DNA from 3 places in the Geodermatophilus sp. SYSU D01119 genome. Region 1 is predicted to be linked to each of the others. Evidence: predicted binding sites of a transcription regulator. Region 1 holds the regulator's gene; each other region holds the start of a gene.
What was found. The regulator LexA, encoded in region 1, represses DNA repair genes until DNA is damaged. The targets are predictions, from matches to a motif close to TCGAACANNTGTTCGA.
Positions count from the first base shown of each region.

Region 2: a site for LexA is predicted at 1,764-1,779, ahead of ACI79X_RS16380 (DUF6504 family protein). Genes of this name have one in related genera too.
Region 3: a site for LexA is predicted at 2,320-2,335, ahead of ACI79X_RS18270 (DUF222 domain-containing protein). Genes of this name have one in related genera too.

Region 1 covers NZ_JBJGYL010000046.1:24-5,220, reverse strand. The annotation lists gene hflX (GTPase HflX) at 1-961, shown strand, start outside; gene ACI79X_RS22595 (phosphatase PAP2 family protein) at 1,073-1,822, shown strand; gene ACI79X_RS22590 (hypothetical protein) at 1,794-2,870, shown strand; gene lexA (transcriptional repressor LexA) at 2,968-3,771, opposite strand; gene ACI79X_RS22580 (LysM peptidoglycan-binding domain-containing protein) at 4,065-4,709, shown strand.
Region 2 covers NZ_JBJGYL010000021.1:77,654-82,850, reverse strand. The annotation lists gene ACI79X_RS16390 (DNA polymerase III subunit alpha) at 1-878, opposite strand, end outside; gene ACI79X_RS16385 (SAV_6107 family HEPN domain-containing protein) at 875-1,366, opposite strand; gene ACI79X_RS16380 (DUF6504 family protein) at 1,366-1,686, opposite strand; gene ACI79X_RS16375 (YbaK/EbsC family protein) at 1,900-2,454, shown strand; gene ACI79X_RS16370 (GNAT family N-acetyltransferase) at 2,451-3,023, shown strand; gene ACI79X_RS16365 (phytoene desaturase family protein) at 3,026-4,660, shown strand; gene ACI79X_RS16360 (carotenoid biosynthesis protein) at 4,657-5,197, shown strand, end outside.
Region 3 covers NZ_JBJGYL010000026.1:17,024-22,220, reverse strand. The annotation lists gene ACI79X_RS18275 (hypothetical protein) at 1-709, shown strand, start outside; gene ACI79X_RS18270 (DUF222 domain-containing protein) at 846-2,234, opposite strand; gene ACI79X_RS18265 (hypothetical protein) at 2,421-3,326, opposite strand; gene ACI79X_RS18260 (alkene reductase) at 3,400-4,476, shown strand; gene ACI79X_RS18255 (ABC transporter ATP-binding protein) at 4,473-5,183, opposite strand; gene ACI79X_RS18250 (ABC transporter ATP-binding protein) at 5,183-5,197, opposite strand, start outside.

The DNA of each region.
Region 1 (5,197 bases):
CCTCGACATCTTCGCCCAGCACGCCACCAGCCGGGAGGGCAAGGCCCAGGTCGAGCTGGCGCAGATGCAGTACATGCTGCCGCGCCTGCGCGGCTGGGGTGAGTCGCTGTCCCGGCAGGCCGGTGGCCGCGTCGCCGGCGGTGGCGGCATCGGTACCCGTGGTCCCGGTGAGACGAAGATCGAGACCGACCGGCGGCGGATCCGCGCGCGGGTGAGCAAGCTGCGCCGCGAGATCGCGGGCATGGCGACGGCCCGGGCGACCCAGCGCTCCGCGCGCGGCCGCAACGCCGTCCCGAGCGTGGCGATCGCCGGCTACACCAACGCCGGCAAGTCGAGCCTGCTCAACCGGCTGACCGGTGCGGGCGTGCTGGTGGAGAACGCGCTGTTCGCCACCCTCGACCCGACGGTGCGCCGCGCCCAGTCGCCCGACGGCCGCGAGTACACGCTGACCGACACCGTCGGGTTCGTGCGGCACCTGCCCCACCAGCTCGTCGACGCGTTCCGCTCGACGCTGGAGGAGGTGGCCGGCGCCGATCTGCTGCTGCACGTGGTCGACGGCTCGGACCCCGACCCGCTCGGCCAGATCGACGCGGTGCACGTGGTCCTGCAGGAGATCGACGCCGCCGCGGTGCCGGAGCTGATCGTCGTCAACAAGGTCGACGCCATGACCGAGGACGACGTGCTCACCCTGCGCCGGGCGCTGCCGGGCGCGGTGTGGGTCTCCGCCCGCACCGGCGAGGGCATCGAGCAGCTGCGCGAGATCGTGTCGGCGCGGCTGCCGCACCCCGACGTCGAGGTCGACGTGCTGGTGCCCTACGACCGCGGCGACCTGGTGGCCCGGGTGCACCGCGACGGCGAGGTGCTCAGCGAGGAGCACGAGGCGGCCGGCACCCGGCTGACCGCTCGCGTCGACGGCGGCCTGGCCGCCGCGCTCGAGCGGTTCGCCGTCCCCGTCGCCTGACCGCTCCCCCCGCTGCCCGCCCGGGTGGCCGGCTCCCGCCGGTCGCCCGGGCGGCTCGCCGTCCCCCGTTCGGGAGGTCACGGGCGGGTCACGGGCCGGTACCGTGACGTCGTGACCAGCGGCCGTGTCATGAGCGGCGCCGTGCGGGGCGGGACGCCGGCCGACGGCGACGCGCCGGCGCCGCCGCCCGCCGCGCGCGCGGGCCGGCCGCCGTGGTGGCTGCTGCTCGTCGCGTTCGCGGTGACCGTGGCGGTCACCGTCGACCTGCTCAGCCGCGGCGTCCTCGAGCGGCTGGACCTGCAGGTCTCCGAGGTCGTGAGCAGCTGGGACCTGCGGAACTCGCCCGCCTACTGGCCGGTCTGGGTGGTCACCCAGATCGGCGGGCGCGGCACCATCCTCATCGTCTTCGCCGGCCTGGTCGCCTGGCTGTGCCTGCGCGGGCGCACCCTGCTGCCCCTGGTCCGGGTGCTCACCGCCCTGGCGCTGCTCACCGTGGTGGTCTACGCCTTCAAGTTCGGCACCGGCCGGACCGCGCCTGCCTACCCCGGCTCCTTCTTCCACCGCGACGGCGCGAGCTACCCCTCCGGGCACGTGGCCAACGCCGTGCTCATGTGGGGTGTGGCGCGCTGGCAGGCGGCCGAGTACGGGCTGCCCGCGCGCGTGCAGCAGGTGCTGTGGTGGCTCGCGGTGGTCGGGCCGGTCGTCACCGGGGTGGCGATGGTGTCGCTGGACTTCCACTGGGTCACCGACGCGGTCGTCGGCGCGGCGGTCGGCCTCCTGCTGCTGGGCGTGGTGCACGCACTCGATGCGACCGTCCTGTCACGCTGGGCGAGTGCCCGAGCCGGCCGTCCCCCCGCCTAGCGCCGCCGCGCGTGCGGGACGGGCCTCGGCGGCCGTCCTCGCCCTGGCCCTGCTGCCCGCGCTGGGAGCCGCTCCGGCCGCCCGCGCGGAGGAGCCGGCGGCGCCGTCGGTGCGCTGCCAGGTGACCGACCCGCGGCTGGCCGAGCTGTCCGGGCTCGTCGACGTCGGCGAGCGGATGCTGGCCATCCCCGACGGCGGTGACCAGGTGACCGTCGCGGTGCTCGACGGCGGCTGCGCGGTCGTGGACGTGACCACCGCGCCGCTGGACCCCTACGACCCCGAGGACCTCGGCGTCGGCGCCGACGGCACCGTCTGGCTGGCCGACACCGGCGACAACAACGCCACCCGGGCGACCGTCGCGCTCATCGCGCTGCGCCCCGACGGCGGCACGGCGCTGTACCGGCTCACCTACCCGGACGGCCCGCACGACGCCGAGGCGCTGCTGGTCGCGCCCGACGGGACGCCGTACATCGTGACCAAGGAGGTACTGGGCGCCAGCCACGTCTACCGCCCCGCGGCACCGCTGGTCGACGGCGGCACGGTGGCGCTGGCCGACGTCGGCACGGTGACCTTCACCCTCACCGGCACGCCGGGCGGGCCGGTCGGGCGCGCGGGACAGCTGCTGGTGACCGGCGGCGCGGTGGCGCGCGACGGCAGCCGGATCGCCCTGCGCACGTACACCGACGCCTACGTCTGGCCGCTCGCCGGCTCCGACGTCCCCGCCGCGCTCGCCGCCGACCCGGTGCGCGTGGCGCTCCCGGACGCGCCGCAGGGTGAGGCGGTGTCCTTCACCGCCGACGGAAGCGCGCTGCTGGTCGCGGGGGAGGGCGTGCCCGGCGACGTCACGCTCGTGCCCGTCCCCGCGGCGACGGCCGCACCGGCGACGTCCGCGGCCACGGATGCCGGGCCGTCGGGCCTGCTCGACGGCGGCGAGGACGGCACGCCGCCGGTGGCCGCGGGACTGCTCGCCGCGGCGGTGGCCACGCTGCTGGTCTGGCTCGTCGGGCGGCTGCGCCGTCGGAGCGCGGCCGACCAGCCCTCCGCCTGACGCGCCCACGCCCCGCCGACCGCCCGGGGGAGGGCCGCCCGCACGTACCGGCCCGTCCCGGGGCCGGGCCCGCCCGCGCCGGCCCCGGGACCCGCCGTCAGACCCGGCGCAGGACGGTGACCACCCGGCCGAGGATGGTCGCCTCGTCGCCCGGGATGGGCTCGTACGCCGGGTTGTGCGGCAGCAGCCACACGTGCCCGTCGCGCCGCTTGTAGGTCTTCACCGTGGCCTCGCCGTCGAGCATCGCGGCCACGATCTCGCCGTTCTCCGCCGTCGGCTGCTGGCGCACGACGACCCAGTCGCCGTCGCAGATGGCCGCGTCGACCATCGAGTCACCGGCGACCTTGAGCATGAACAGCGTGCCGTCGCCGACGAGCTCCCGCGGCAGCGGGAACACGTCCTCGACCGCCTGCTCGGCCAGCACCGGGCCACCGGCGGCGATCCGGCCGACCAGCGGGACGTAGGTGGGTGCGGTGGTGCCGTCGGCGGCAGGGGGGGCGGCCGGGGTCGACTCCGCGCCGGCGTCGCCCGGCAGGCGGACGTCGAGCGCGCGGGGGCGGTTCGGGTCACGCCGCAGCCAGCCCTTCTTCTGCAGCACCGACAGCTGGTGGGCGACCGAGGACGCCGAGGACAGCCCGACCGCCTCGCCGATCTCCCGGACCGAGGGCGGGTAGCCGCGGCGCTCGATCGAGTCGCGGATGACCTCGAGGACCCGGCGCTGGCGCTGGGTGAGCCCGTCGCCGGCCTCGGCGCGGTCGGGGAAGGTGCGCACCGCGGCGGTGCCCGTGGCGGTGCCCGCGCCGTCGGCGTCCGCTCCCCGCCGGGCAGCCGGGCGGCGCGTCGTCGTGCCCCGCGCCGTCTCGCCGTCCGTGCGCCGGCCGGTCCCGCTCGTGCCCGCCACGTCTCCTCCTCGCCGGCCGCGTTCCACGACCTGTCTCCTGCCCGGTTCCCGCGCCGCCCGGGGAGCCGCCCGTGCTCCCGGGAGGACCGGGGGCCGGGCGGACGGGGGTCCCGCGGGGGACACCGGGCGGACGGGGTGCTGCTCGGACCGTAGCGCCTCGCGGCCGCCACTTCAAACGTGTGTTCGAAGCGGTCGCGGTGTCGTGTCGACCTCGTCGGGGGGATGCGGTAGACATCGCACAGACGTTCGAATCGAACGCGTGTTCGAGGTCGGTCGACGAGGAGGAGCGGGTCATGGGCGGCGTGCGGCAGGCAGTGCTCGAGTTCGACGCGGCGGTGCGGGTGCCGTGGCGGCCGCTCCTCGACGAGCGGGCGGCGGCGCCCGCCCCCCGCCGGGCCCCGGCCCGCCGGCCCGCCGCCGCGACCCCGGGGGAGGCCGCGGCCCTGCCGGGCTCCGGCCCCCGCGTCGCCGGGTACCTGCGCCCGGTGCCCGACCGGCCGGCCGCCGCGGCGCCGCGGGGCACCGGCCCCGCCGCCGGTCCGGCGGCCGAGGGGCCGCGCGCCCGGCGCGACCCGGCCCGGCCGGGGGGCCGCCCGATGCGGGCGGAGCGCGCCCGCGGGAGCGGCCGGCGACCCGGCGCCCCGGCGCCGGCACCGGTGCGGCTGACCCGTCGCGGGCGCCGGCTCGTCGCCGTGCTGGTGCTCGCCGCCGGGGTGGGCGGCGCGGTGCTGGGCCGGGAGGTCCTCGCGCCCGACGAGGGGCTGCAACTGGCCGCCGGTAGCAGCGTCGTGGTGGGGGAGGGGGACACCGTGTGGTCGATCGCCGCGGAGGTGGCCCGCGACGACCAGGACGTCCGCGCCGTCGTCGACGCGATCGAGGCGCTCAACGACCTCGAGGGCTCCGTCGTCGAGGTCGGCCAGGTCCTCCGGCTGCCCTGAGTCGGGCCCCAGGTCGGCGGAGGCCGCAGGAGTGCGGAGGTCGGAGAAGTGACGAGAGCTGCGGCGGGAGTTCGTCAACCATCGGCCCCCGGTCGCTCACCCGCCGAGGTCGGATCGGCACCTACGGTCAGGAGCGTGTCAGCAGCCGTGAACAGCAGGGCCGCGGTGTCCTTCGGGTCCCCGCAGGACGTCGAGGTGCTCGTCGAGGGCGCCTGGGTGCCGGGCGCGATGCTCGGCTGGCGGCACGACGCGTCCGGCGCGTGCGAGGCCTGGGTCCGGCTGCGGGCCGACGTGCCCGGCGTCGTCGAGGGCGCCGGCGCGTGGGTCGGCCTGGCCGACGTGCGGCTGCCCGAGCGCCACCTGGCCCTCGCCGCGGAGCCCGGGGGGGGGGGGGGGGGGGGGGGGGGGGGGGGGGGGGGGGGGGGGGGGGGGGGGGGGGGGGGGGGGGGGCCGGGCGCGCCGGGGGGGCGGGGGGGGGGGGCGGGGGG
Region 2 (5,197 bases), on a different contig from region 1:
TTGCCCGACTTGAGGTACCCCTCGGCGGTGCGCCGGTCGACGTGCCGGGTGTCGAGGGCGACCAGCCGCCGGGAGGCGTCGAGGACGTCGGCGGTGGGCGCGTCGATGGCGTCGACGTAGCGGACGGCGTTGCTCAGCACCACCGGCACGCCCTCCTCGGCGGCGAAGCGCACCAGCCGCTGGGCGCGCAGCCGGTCGCCGCGGCCGCGGTGGTGCACCAGCTCGACCACCAGCGACCCGGGGCCGAACACCGACCGCCAGGCGTCCAGCCGCGCGGAGGCGACGTCGGCCCGGCCGGCGGCCAGCGCGCGGCCCACCGGCGAGTCGGGGCCGAGCACCGCGACCAGGCCGGGCGCGTGCTCGGCGGCCAGCGCCAGCGAGGCGACCGGCTCGCCGCGGGTGCCGCGCAGGTGCGTGGCGCTGGTCAGCCGGCACAGCGACCGCCAGCCCGCGCCGTCGCGGGCGAGGAAGGTGACCCGCGGCAGCCGCGGGTCGACGCTCGCCCCGCCGCGCACCGGGCTGCGCCGCGCCGGCGCTCCCCGGCCGGTACCGGGACCGTGCCCACCCGCACCGCGCCCACCCGCGCGCCGGGCCGCCAGCTCGTCGTCCTCCCCCAGCACGCGCGCCAGCGCCGGCGGCACGGTGGTGTCCACCGCCGGGGCGACCGCGAGGTCGACCCCGAACAGCGGGCGCACCCCCGCCGAGCGGCAGGCCTGCGCGAACTTGACCGCGCCGTAGAGGCCGTCGCGGTCGGTCAGGGCCAGCGCACCCATGCCGTGCTCGGCGGCGCGGGCCACGAGGTCGGCGGGGTGGTTGGCCCCGTAGCGCAGGGAGTACCCGGAGGCGACGTGCAGGTGGACGAAGGGGTCGCCGCTCACCGCCCGCGCGCGGGACGGTGGGCGGTGCCGCCGACGACGCGCGGCCGGGGCGCGGGCTCCGGCGTGCGGGCCAGCACCTCCTCGACCACGGCGAGGAAGGCGCCGGAGTCGCGGACCAGGTCGTCGGCCTCGCGCTCGGTGACCGCGCGGGACAGCCCGGCCTCCGCCGCGGCCCGCTTGGCCGCGCCGGCGGCGAAGAAGGAGGCCCACTCCCCCAGCTCGGGGGCGACCTGCTCGAGCAGCACCCAGGCGCTGCGCGGCCGGCGACGGCCGCTCTCGGGCCGGGTGCGGGCGGACAGCACCGCGGCGGCGGCGCGCAGCGCGGCCAGGTGGGCGGTGGCGTAGCGGTCCCGCGCGTCGGCGGCGCGCGAGGCCTCGGCCAGGGCCCGGGTGGCCTGGTCGAGCAGCTGGGCCGTGGCCGCGGGCAGCGGCGGCGGGAGGGGCAGCTGGTCGGCCCTGTCGTGGGTCATGGCGTGCGCGGCGCCCATCAGTCGTGCACCCGCACGAGCGACCAGCGGTTGTCCGCCGCGTCCCAGCACAGGTCGTAGACGCCGGCGAAGCTCATCCGCGAGCGCCCGGCCCGCACCGCCTCGACCCGGTACACCTCGCGCGGGGCGACGAGGTCGGCCGAGGCGCCACCGGCGGCGGTCCGCTGCCACCAGGGCGCGGTCTCCACCCACGAGTCGAGCAGCTCGCCGACGACGTAGCGACCCTGCCCGCGCCAGAACTGCGCCGGCCCGAGCGGACCCCGCTCGACCCGCACCTCCTCGCCGACCCGCTCGCCGACGTCACCCAGCACCCGGCTCATGACGACTCCCCACCCCGCGCCGCTGACGGCCTGCCTCCCGCCCGGGCGGGGAAGTCCCAGGGCGGTGCTCGACCCGTTCGAACGTCTGTTCGAACAGTTCGAGTAGACCCGACCCCGCCGGTCGCGTCAAGCCGGACGCGCCCGCCGGGGGACTCCCCGTCCGCGCGCCGGACGGTACGGCGGGGGTGTGACAGCGGTGGCAGGATCGCCGCCATGACCCGACCCGCCGCCCACCCCCGGGTGGCCGCGATCGCCGGGCTGCTCGCCGCGGCCGGCGTCGCCGGGGAGGTGCGCGAGGTCCCCGCCGGGGCCCGCACCGCGGCCGACGCCGCCGCCGGGCTCGGCGTGCCGGTCGGGGCGATCGCCAGCAGCCTGGTGTTCGACGTCGGCGGCCTGCCGCTGCTCGTGGTCACCAGCGGCGCCCACCGGGTCGACACCGCCAAGGTGGCCACCCTGCTCGGCGTGCCGCGCGTCGAGCGCGCGTCGGCCGACTTCGTCCGGGAGCACACCGGCCAGCCCATCGGCGGGGTCGCCCCCGTCGGGCACCCCGAGCCGATCGGCACGCTGGTCGACGTCGAACTGGCCCGCCACGAGCGCGTCTGGGCCGCCGCGGGACACCCGTCGGCGGTCTTCCCCACCACCTACGACCAGCTGCTGCGGCTGACGGGCGGCACCCCCGCCGAGGTCGGCGACGGCCCGCACGAGACCCTGCAGGCCCCCGCCGGCGCGGCAGGCCGGTCAGGGCCAGTGAACGAGGAGAGACCGTGACCGGCACGACGCCCGCCGCCCGGGTGACCGAGCTGCCCGCCGGCTGGCTGCGCGACCACATGCACGAGGCGCTGGCCATCTACGGCGCGGCCATGGGCTACGACGCCTCGGTGGTGGCCGGCCGCTACGGGTACGCCGTCCAGCACACCGAGCGCCCGGGCTTCCGCGCCGTCGGCGCGTTCGCCCCCACGCCCGACGGCGAGCAGCTCGTCGGCTTCGGCTACGGCTACCTCGTCGCCCCGGGGCAGTGGTGGCACGACCAGGTGCGCGCGGCGCTCGACCGGCGCACCGCCAAGCGCTGGCTGCCCGGCGCCTTCGAGGTCTGCGAGCTGCACGTGCACCCCGACACCCAGAGCCGGGGTCTCGGCCGGCAGCTGCTGCACGCCCTCGTCGAGGGCGTCGACGCGCCGGCCGCGCTGCTGTCCACGCCCGACGCCGACACCAAGGCCTTCCGGCTCTACCACGCCGACGGCTTCGTCGACCTCGCCCGCGGGCACCACTTCCCCGGCGACGCGCGGCCCTTCGCCATCCTCGGCGCCCGGCTGCCGCTGCAGCCGGTGCGCCGCTGAGCGTGCCGGGACCCGACCGGGCCGTCGACGCCGTCGTCGTCGGCGCGGGCCACAACGGGCTGGTCGCCGCCTGCTACCTGGCCCGCGAGGGGCTGACCGTCGAGGTGGTCGAGCGCGACGAGGTCCTCGGCGGCGCGGTGTCCACCGTCGAGCGCTGGCCGGGTGTGCGGGTCGACCGCGGCTCCAGCGCGCACGTGATCGTCCGGCACAGCGGGGTGGTCGAGGAGCTCGACCTCGCCGCCCACGGGCTGACCTACGTCGACTGCGACCCGTGGGGCTTCGCGCCCGCGCCCTCCCCCGGCGACCCCGGCCCCGGCGGGCGGCCGCTGGTCTTCTCCGTCGACCTCGACGCCACCTGCGCCTCGATCGCCGCCGCCTGCGGGCAGGCCGACGCCGACGCCTACCGCCGCTTCGTCGGGGTGTGGGGGCCGCGCAGCCGCGCCGTCGTCGACTCCTTCGGCCGCCGCCCGACCCCGCTGGGCCTGGTCCGCGCGTTCTGGCCGCTCGGCACGCCCACCGGCGGCAACCCGCGCACCCCCGGCGGCGACCTCGCCGTCGACTTCCTGGGCTCCGGCGACGCGCTGCTCGACCGCTGGTTCACCAGCGAGCGGCTCAAGGCGGCGCTGGCCTGGTTCGGCGCGCAGTCCGGGCCGCCGATGTCCGAGCCCGGCACCGCGGCGATGGTCGCGTGGGTGGCGCTGCTGCACGACACCCCGCCGGGCCACCCGGTGGGCGGCTCCGGGGGGCTGACGGCGGCACTGCGGCGCCGGCTGGAGTCCGACGGCGGGCGGGTCACGCTCGGCGACGGCGCCGCGCGGCTGCTCGTCGACGGCGACCGGGTGACCGGCGTCGAGACGGTGTCGGGGCGCCGGCTCACCGCGCCGGTCGTCGTCGCCGCCTGCCACGTGCTCGCCACCCGCGACCTCGCCGGCGAGTCCGCCCCGCCCGCGCTGGCCGACGCCGCCCCACCGGTGGGCAACGGCTTCGGGCTGGTGCTGCGCTGCCTCACCGACGCCGTCCCGCACTACCCGGGCGTCGACCCCGCGGTGTCCGCGCAGGGCCTGCAGCTGCTGTGCACCGACCGCGCCCAGCTCGCCGCCGCCCACGGCGACTGGCTGGCCGGCCGGCTGCCGCGCGAGCCCGTGCCGCTGGCGATGTCGTTCTCCGCGAGCGACGACACCCTCACCCCGCCCGGGCGGCACGTCGTCACGATCTGGGGGCAGTGGTACCCCTACGACCTCGCCGACGGCGGCGACTGGGACGCCCTCGCCGCGGGCGAGGCGGAGCGGCTGGTGGCCGCCGTCGACCGGTTCGCCCCCGGCTTCGCCGCCTCCGTGCAGGACGTGTACGTCCAGACGCCGCTGCTGCTGGAGCGCGAGCTGTCCCTGCTGCGCGGCAACGTGATGCACGTGGAGATGGGCCTGGCCAGCATGTTCGCCTTCCGGCCGACGCCGGCGCTGGCGGGCTACCGCGTCCCCGGCCTGGCCGGCCTCTACCTGGCCGGCGCGTCCACCCACCCCGGCGGCGGGGTGTCGGGCAACTCCGGCCGGACGGCGGCGCGCACGGTGCTCGCCGACCGCGGCCGGGTGGCGCGCGCCCGCGCCGCCGCGGGCCGGCTGCTGCGGGCGGTGCGGTGAGCGCCGCGACGGCGGCCGTCCGGCGGGCCGGGGCCCCCGCGCGGGTGCCGCTGGTCCTCGCCGTCCTGCTCGTGCTGGCCGCGATCGCCTACCCGCTCGTCGAGGGCACCGCCCGCGACGCGGTGTCCTGGACGATCGTGCTGCTCGGCTCGGCGGTGTCGGTGACCGCGGCGGCGGCCCGGCACGGCGGGCGCACCGGCGCGGCCGTGCTCGCCGTCGTGGTGGTCACCGCGATCGCCTTCGAGGCGGTGGGGACGGCGACCGGCTTCCCCTACGGGCCCTACACCTACACCGACTCGCTGGGCCCGCAGGTCCTCGACGTCCCGTACCTGGTGCCGCTGGCCTGGCTGATGATGGCCTGGCCGAGCCGGGTGCTCGCCGAGCTGCTCACCCGCCGGGTGCGCCCGGGCCGGCGGCGGGCCGCGCGGGCCGTCGTCGCCGCGCTGGTGTTCGCCGGGTGGGACGTGGTGCTCGACCCCCAGCTGGTGCAGGCCGGCTACTGGACCTGGGCGGAGCCCACGCCCGGGCTGCCCGGCA
Region 3 (5,197 bases), on a different contig from region 1:
CGGGGGGCCGTCGGCCGCCACGCTGGTCGGCGTCGAGGTCCGCAAGTCCCTGTCCACCCGCTCGGGCCGGTCGCTGGCCGCGGCGGCCGCGCTGCTGGCGCCGGCCGCGACCGTCCTCGTCGCGTCCGCCAGCGACGAGGACCTGGGGTCGGTCACCGGGCCGATCGGCGTCATGGGGATGCTCACCGGCCTGGTGCTGGTCGCCCTCGGCGTGCTGTCCAGCGCGGGGGAGTGGAGCCACCGGACCGTGCAGACCACCTACCTGCTCGTCCCGCGCCGCGGCCGGGTGCTGGGAGCCAAGGCGGCGGCCGTCGGGCTGCTCGGCGCGGCGCTGGCGGCGGTGTCCGCGGCGCTCGTCGCCGGCGCCCTGGCCCTCCTCGCCGACGGCGTGTCCTGGGACGGTGCCGGGCGGGCGCTCGGGGTGGTCGCCGCCGCAGGGGCGGTGTTCGCGCTGGTCGGCACCGGGATCGGCGCGGCGCTGGCGAACACCCCGGCCGCGCTGACGTCCTTCTACCTCGTCGTCCTCGGGGTGCTGCCGCTGGTGCGCACCTTCAAGCCGGAGGTCGGCTCGAGGCTCGACCCGGCCGAGGCGGTGCTCGCCCTCGCCCAGGAGCAGGCCCAGACGCAGTCCCTGCTGGTCCTCGCCGGCTGGCTCGTGGCGAGCCTCGCCGCCGGGGCGGTCGTCACCCGGCGTCGCGCGGTGGCCTGACCGACGACGTCCCGTCCGGGGTGGCCGGAGCCGCAGCTCCGGCCACCCCGGACGCAATCCCGTCGGGCTCCGTCAGGACCCCCCTGACCGCGCCGCCGCGGTCGTGGCCCGCGTTCCCGCGGGAACGCCGGACGGGTCAGGCCGCCCGACTGCCGCGCTCGGCGGCGAGCCGGCGCTCCAGGTCGCGGTTGCCGAGCAGCACCCCGACGACGTAGCCGAGGTCCATCCGCTCGCCACCGACCGCCAGCGTCCCGGGGAGGTCCCGGCCCCCGCCGGGCAGCAGCCCAAGGACGGCCCCGCGTCCGGCGTCCCGGGAGGCGCCGTCGGGGAGGTGGGCGTCCGCGGCGAAGGCGCTGTCGCCCCGGCCCCACAGCCGGCGGCCGTCGGGCGTCACGGCGACCAGTTCGCCGCCGCGCCGGCTCATCCGCAGATCGAGGTCGTGCGCGAGGCCGTGGTCGGCGTCGCAGAGGAGCGCCATGTTGTCGATGTCGGTGCCACCGCCGGAGGACCAGGGCCGCAGGTGGTGGGCGTGCAGCCGCTCGGGACGGGTCTCGGGGCACCCCGGCCGGATGCAGCCGCCGTCGCGCCGCACGAGCGCCCGCCGCTGGGCCCGGGTGGCCAGCCGCCGTGCTCGTCCCACCGCCAGCGGCTCCCGGCCCCGCTCCAGCATCGTGACGACGGTGGCCTCGCAGAGCATCCGGCGGACCTGGCTGCCGTGCAGCGCCGGACCGTTCTCCAGGTACGCGCGGCCCGCCGCGGCGTCGTCCGCGAGGACGGCGGCGTCGACGTGCACGACCACCTCGCGCCGCGGCGGGTCGCCGGCCCGTCGGTCGGCCTCCGGCGCGGCGGCACCGAGCCGGGCTACGGCGGCGCAGCGACGCTCGGCTGTCCGTTCCCGCGCGAGGGCGACCTCGTCGAGCGGCTCGTCGGCCGTGCCGTCCACGGCGTCGTCCGGGTCGGCGCCCGGGGTGGCGGTGGTCCCGGAGGTGGCCGTCGCGGCAGCGGCCGCCCGTCCGGCGGCGGCCCGCTCCCGGCGGGCGTCGCGCTCGGCCAGGGCGTCGACGCCGGTGAGGAAGGTGGCACCCTGCTCGGGGTCGAGGCGCATGCGGACGACGAGCATCCCGTCGTCGTCCCACCAGTACTCGAAGCGCCGCTTCTCGCGGACGGTGCCGGCGTCGACGGCGTCGGAGCGGCGCCACTCCCGGACCACCCGCTCCACCTGCGCGGCGGTGGCCTCACCCGCGAGCGCGAGGAGTGCCGCCTCGGTGTCGGGCGCCGCGACGCGGGTCATGGCGCGGACCTCGGAGTAGGACAGCCGGCCGGAGGCGAAGGCGGCGCGGATCCCGGGGAGCGTGGCGAGGGCGCGGGCGACCCGGACGTGCTCGCGTGCGGTGCCCGGGGACAGCCCGCACTGCCAGGCCAGCCAGTGGGCGCACGACCGGAGAGCATGACCGGCCCAACCCTCGCGCCGGTCGAACCGGGCGATGAGCAGCAGCCACTCCGCGGTGGCGGCGGCCAGGCGCACGGCGGCGCCGGTGATGAGCCCGGCGAGCTCGTCGAGCGGCAGGTCCGTCTCGGCGGCGGGGTGGTCCTCGGTCAGGGCGCCCTCCTCGAACGGGTGTTCGGGACGCTAGTCGCGGCCACCGACAGAACCGCAGGTCAGCGGTCCGGAGGCGTTCCCGCGGGAACGCGCCGGGTCCCGGCGCGGGCGTCAGGAGGTGCGCGGCCCGAGGGTGGCCGTGCCGGTGATGGACGCCGGCCCGCCGGCTGCGCCCGCCGACAGCGACCACCGCTCGCCCTCGGCCCGGCCGGTCGCCCGCACGGGCGTGCCCGCGTACACCGGGCGGACCAGCCGGTGGGCGAACGACGTGACGGACCGGTCCGGGGCGGGCCGGCCCCGGGTGGAGCGGTCCCGGGTGGCCTCCAGCACCGCGCGGCGCGGGACCTCCAGGAGCAGCAGCGCCAGCAGCGGGCCGTGCACGACCAGCCCGGGATGGCCCTCGACGCCGGTGGCGTACGGCGCGTCGTAGTGGATGCGGTGCGCGTTGTAGGTGAGTGCGCTGAAGCGGAACAGCAGTGCCTCGTCGGGGACCAGGTCCACCGACGGGCCGCCGTCCACACCCGGCGCCCCCGTGCCCGCCGGCGCCGGGAACGAGCCGCCCGGCTGGGACCGGTAGACGACGTCCTGCTCCTCGGTGAGCAGCAGCCGGCCCGCCGAGCGGAACTCGCTGCGCACCGTGACCAGCAGCATCTCGCCGCTGCGCCCGGTCTTGACCTCGCAGCGGGCCAGCGACGACGTCCGCTCGACCGTCGAGCCCACGACCAGCGGGGCCGAGGACTCGAACCGGCCGCCGGCGATCATCCGGCGGCGGTGCGGCAGCGGCGGGAGGAAGTGCCCGTCGCGCGGGTGGCCGTCCTCGCCGAGATCCGCGCTGGCCGGCCGCTCGACGAAGGTGAACCAGTGCCAGCCCAGTGGCAGCGGGTCGCCCTCGGCGGGCGCGTCGGCGGGGCGGTCCAGCAGCGCGGCGAAGGCGGCCGCGGGCCCGGGCGCGACGACGGCGGTGTCGGTGACCGGACCGGGCGACCAGCCCTCGACGGCGGCGGCGAGCGGGCTCACCGGCCCATCGTGCCGGGTGTGACACCGCCCGCACTGCGGAAGATCCAGGCCCCGCCCGGTGTCGGAAGCCCTCGTGGACCTGTTCTCCCCCGTGACCCTCGGCGACCTCGAGCTCGCCAACCGCGTGGCCATGGCGCCGCTGACCCGCATGCGCTCCGGCTCGTCCGGCGTCCCCGGCGACCTCGTCGTCGAGCACTACGCGCAGCGCGCCTCCATCGGCCTGATCGTCACCGAGGGCACCTACCCCAACCACGAGTCCCAGGCGTTCGTCGGCCAGCCCGGCATCGTCACCGACGAGCAGGTGGCCGGCTGGCGTCGCGTCGCCGACGCCGTGCACGCCCGCGGCGGCCGGATCGTCATGCAGGTGATGCACGGTGGCCGCGTCACCCACCCCGACGTCAACGGCGGCCGCCGCGTCGTCGCCCCGAGCGCGATCGCCATCCAGGGCGAGGGCCACACCGAGAAGGGCAAGCAGGCCTACCCGGTGCCGCACGCGCTCACCACGGACGAGGTCCGCGACGTCGTCCGCGACTTCGTGCGCGCCGCCGAGCGGGCCCGCGAGGCCGGCCTCGACGGCGTCGAGATCCACGGCGCCAACGGCTACCTGCTGCACGAGTTCCTCTCGCCGGCCTCCAACGTGCGCGACGACGAGTACGGCGGCTCCCCGGAGAACCGCGCCCGCCTCGTGGTCGAGGTCGTCACCGCCGTCGCCGAGGCGATCGGCGCGGGCCGCGTGGGGCTGCGCATCTCGCCGGAGCACGACATCCAGGACGCCCTCGAGACCGACCGCGACGACGTCCTCGCCACCTACGGCGCGCTGGTCGACCAGCTGCGCCCGCTGGGCCTGGCGTACCTCTCCGTGCTGCACCGCGAGCCGGGCGGCGACCTCGTGCAGGAGCTGCGCCGCCGCTTCGGCGGGCACCTCATGGCCAACAGCGGCTTCGGCAGCGTGACCACCCGCGACGAGGCGCTGTCGCTCATCGAGGCCGCGCACGCCGACGTCATCGCGGTCGGCCGGGCGGCCATCGCCAACCCCGACCTGGTCGAGCGCTGGGCCGGCGAGCACCCGGAGAACGAGATCCGGTCGCACCTGTTCTACGCGTCCGGCGCCGAGGGCTACACCGACTACCCGGCTCTGCGCGCGGGCTAGCCGGCCGCCTCGTCGCCGCCGTCGCCGGCCCCGACCACCCGGCCGTCCGACAGCCGCACCACCCGGTCGGCCGCCGCGACGACCAGGGGGTCGTGGCTGGCGACGAGCACCCCGGTGCCCGCGTCGGCGCACGCCCGCAGCACGCCGAGCACGTGCACCGACAGCTCCTGGTCGAGCCGGCCGGTCGGCTCGTCGGCGACGAGGAAGGCCGGCCGCAGCACCAGCGCCCGGGCGAGCGCGGTGCGCTGCTGCTCGCCGAGGGAGACCTCGTCGGGCAGCCGGTCGGCCAGGGCGCCGAGCCCCAGCTGCTCGAGCCCGGCCAGCGCGGCGGCCCGCGGGTCGGGGGCGCCCGCGAGCCGCGCCGGCATCGCCACGTTGTCGGCGAGGGTCAGCTCGTCGAGCAGGCCGAGGCGCTGAGGGACGACGGCGAGGGTGGCCCAGCCGGCCTCGGCCGGTGAGCGGGCACCCGGCACGGTGACCTCGCCCCGGTCGGGGCGCTCCCAGCCGACGAGGCAGTGGAGCAGTGTCGTCTTGCCCGACCCGGAGCGGCCCAGCAGCGCCACGACCTCGCCCGGGGCGACGGCGACGTCGACGCCGCGCAGCGCGTGCACCTCCTCGCGGCCGCGCCGGTGGGTCCGGTACAGGCCGGCGCCGCGCAGCGCGGCGCCGCCCGCCGAGGGCACGCCGGCCGCGGGGACGCCCGCCATCACGGCTCCCTCAA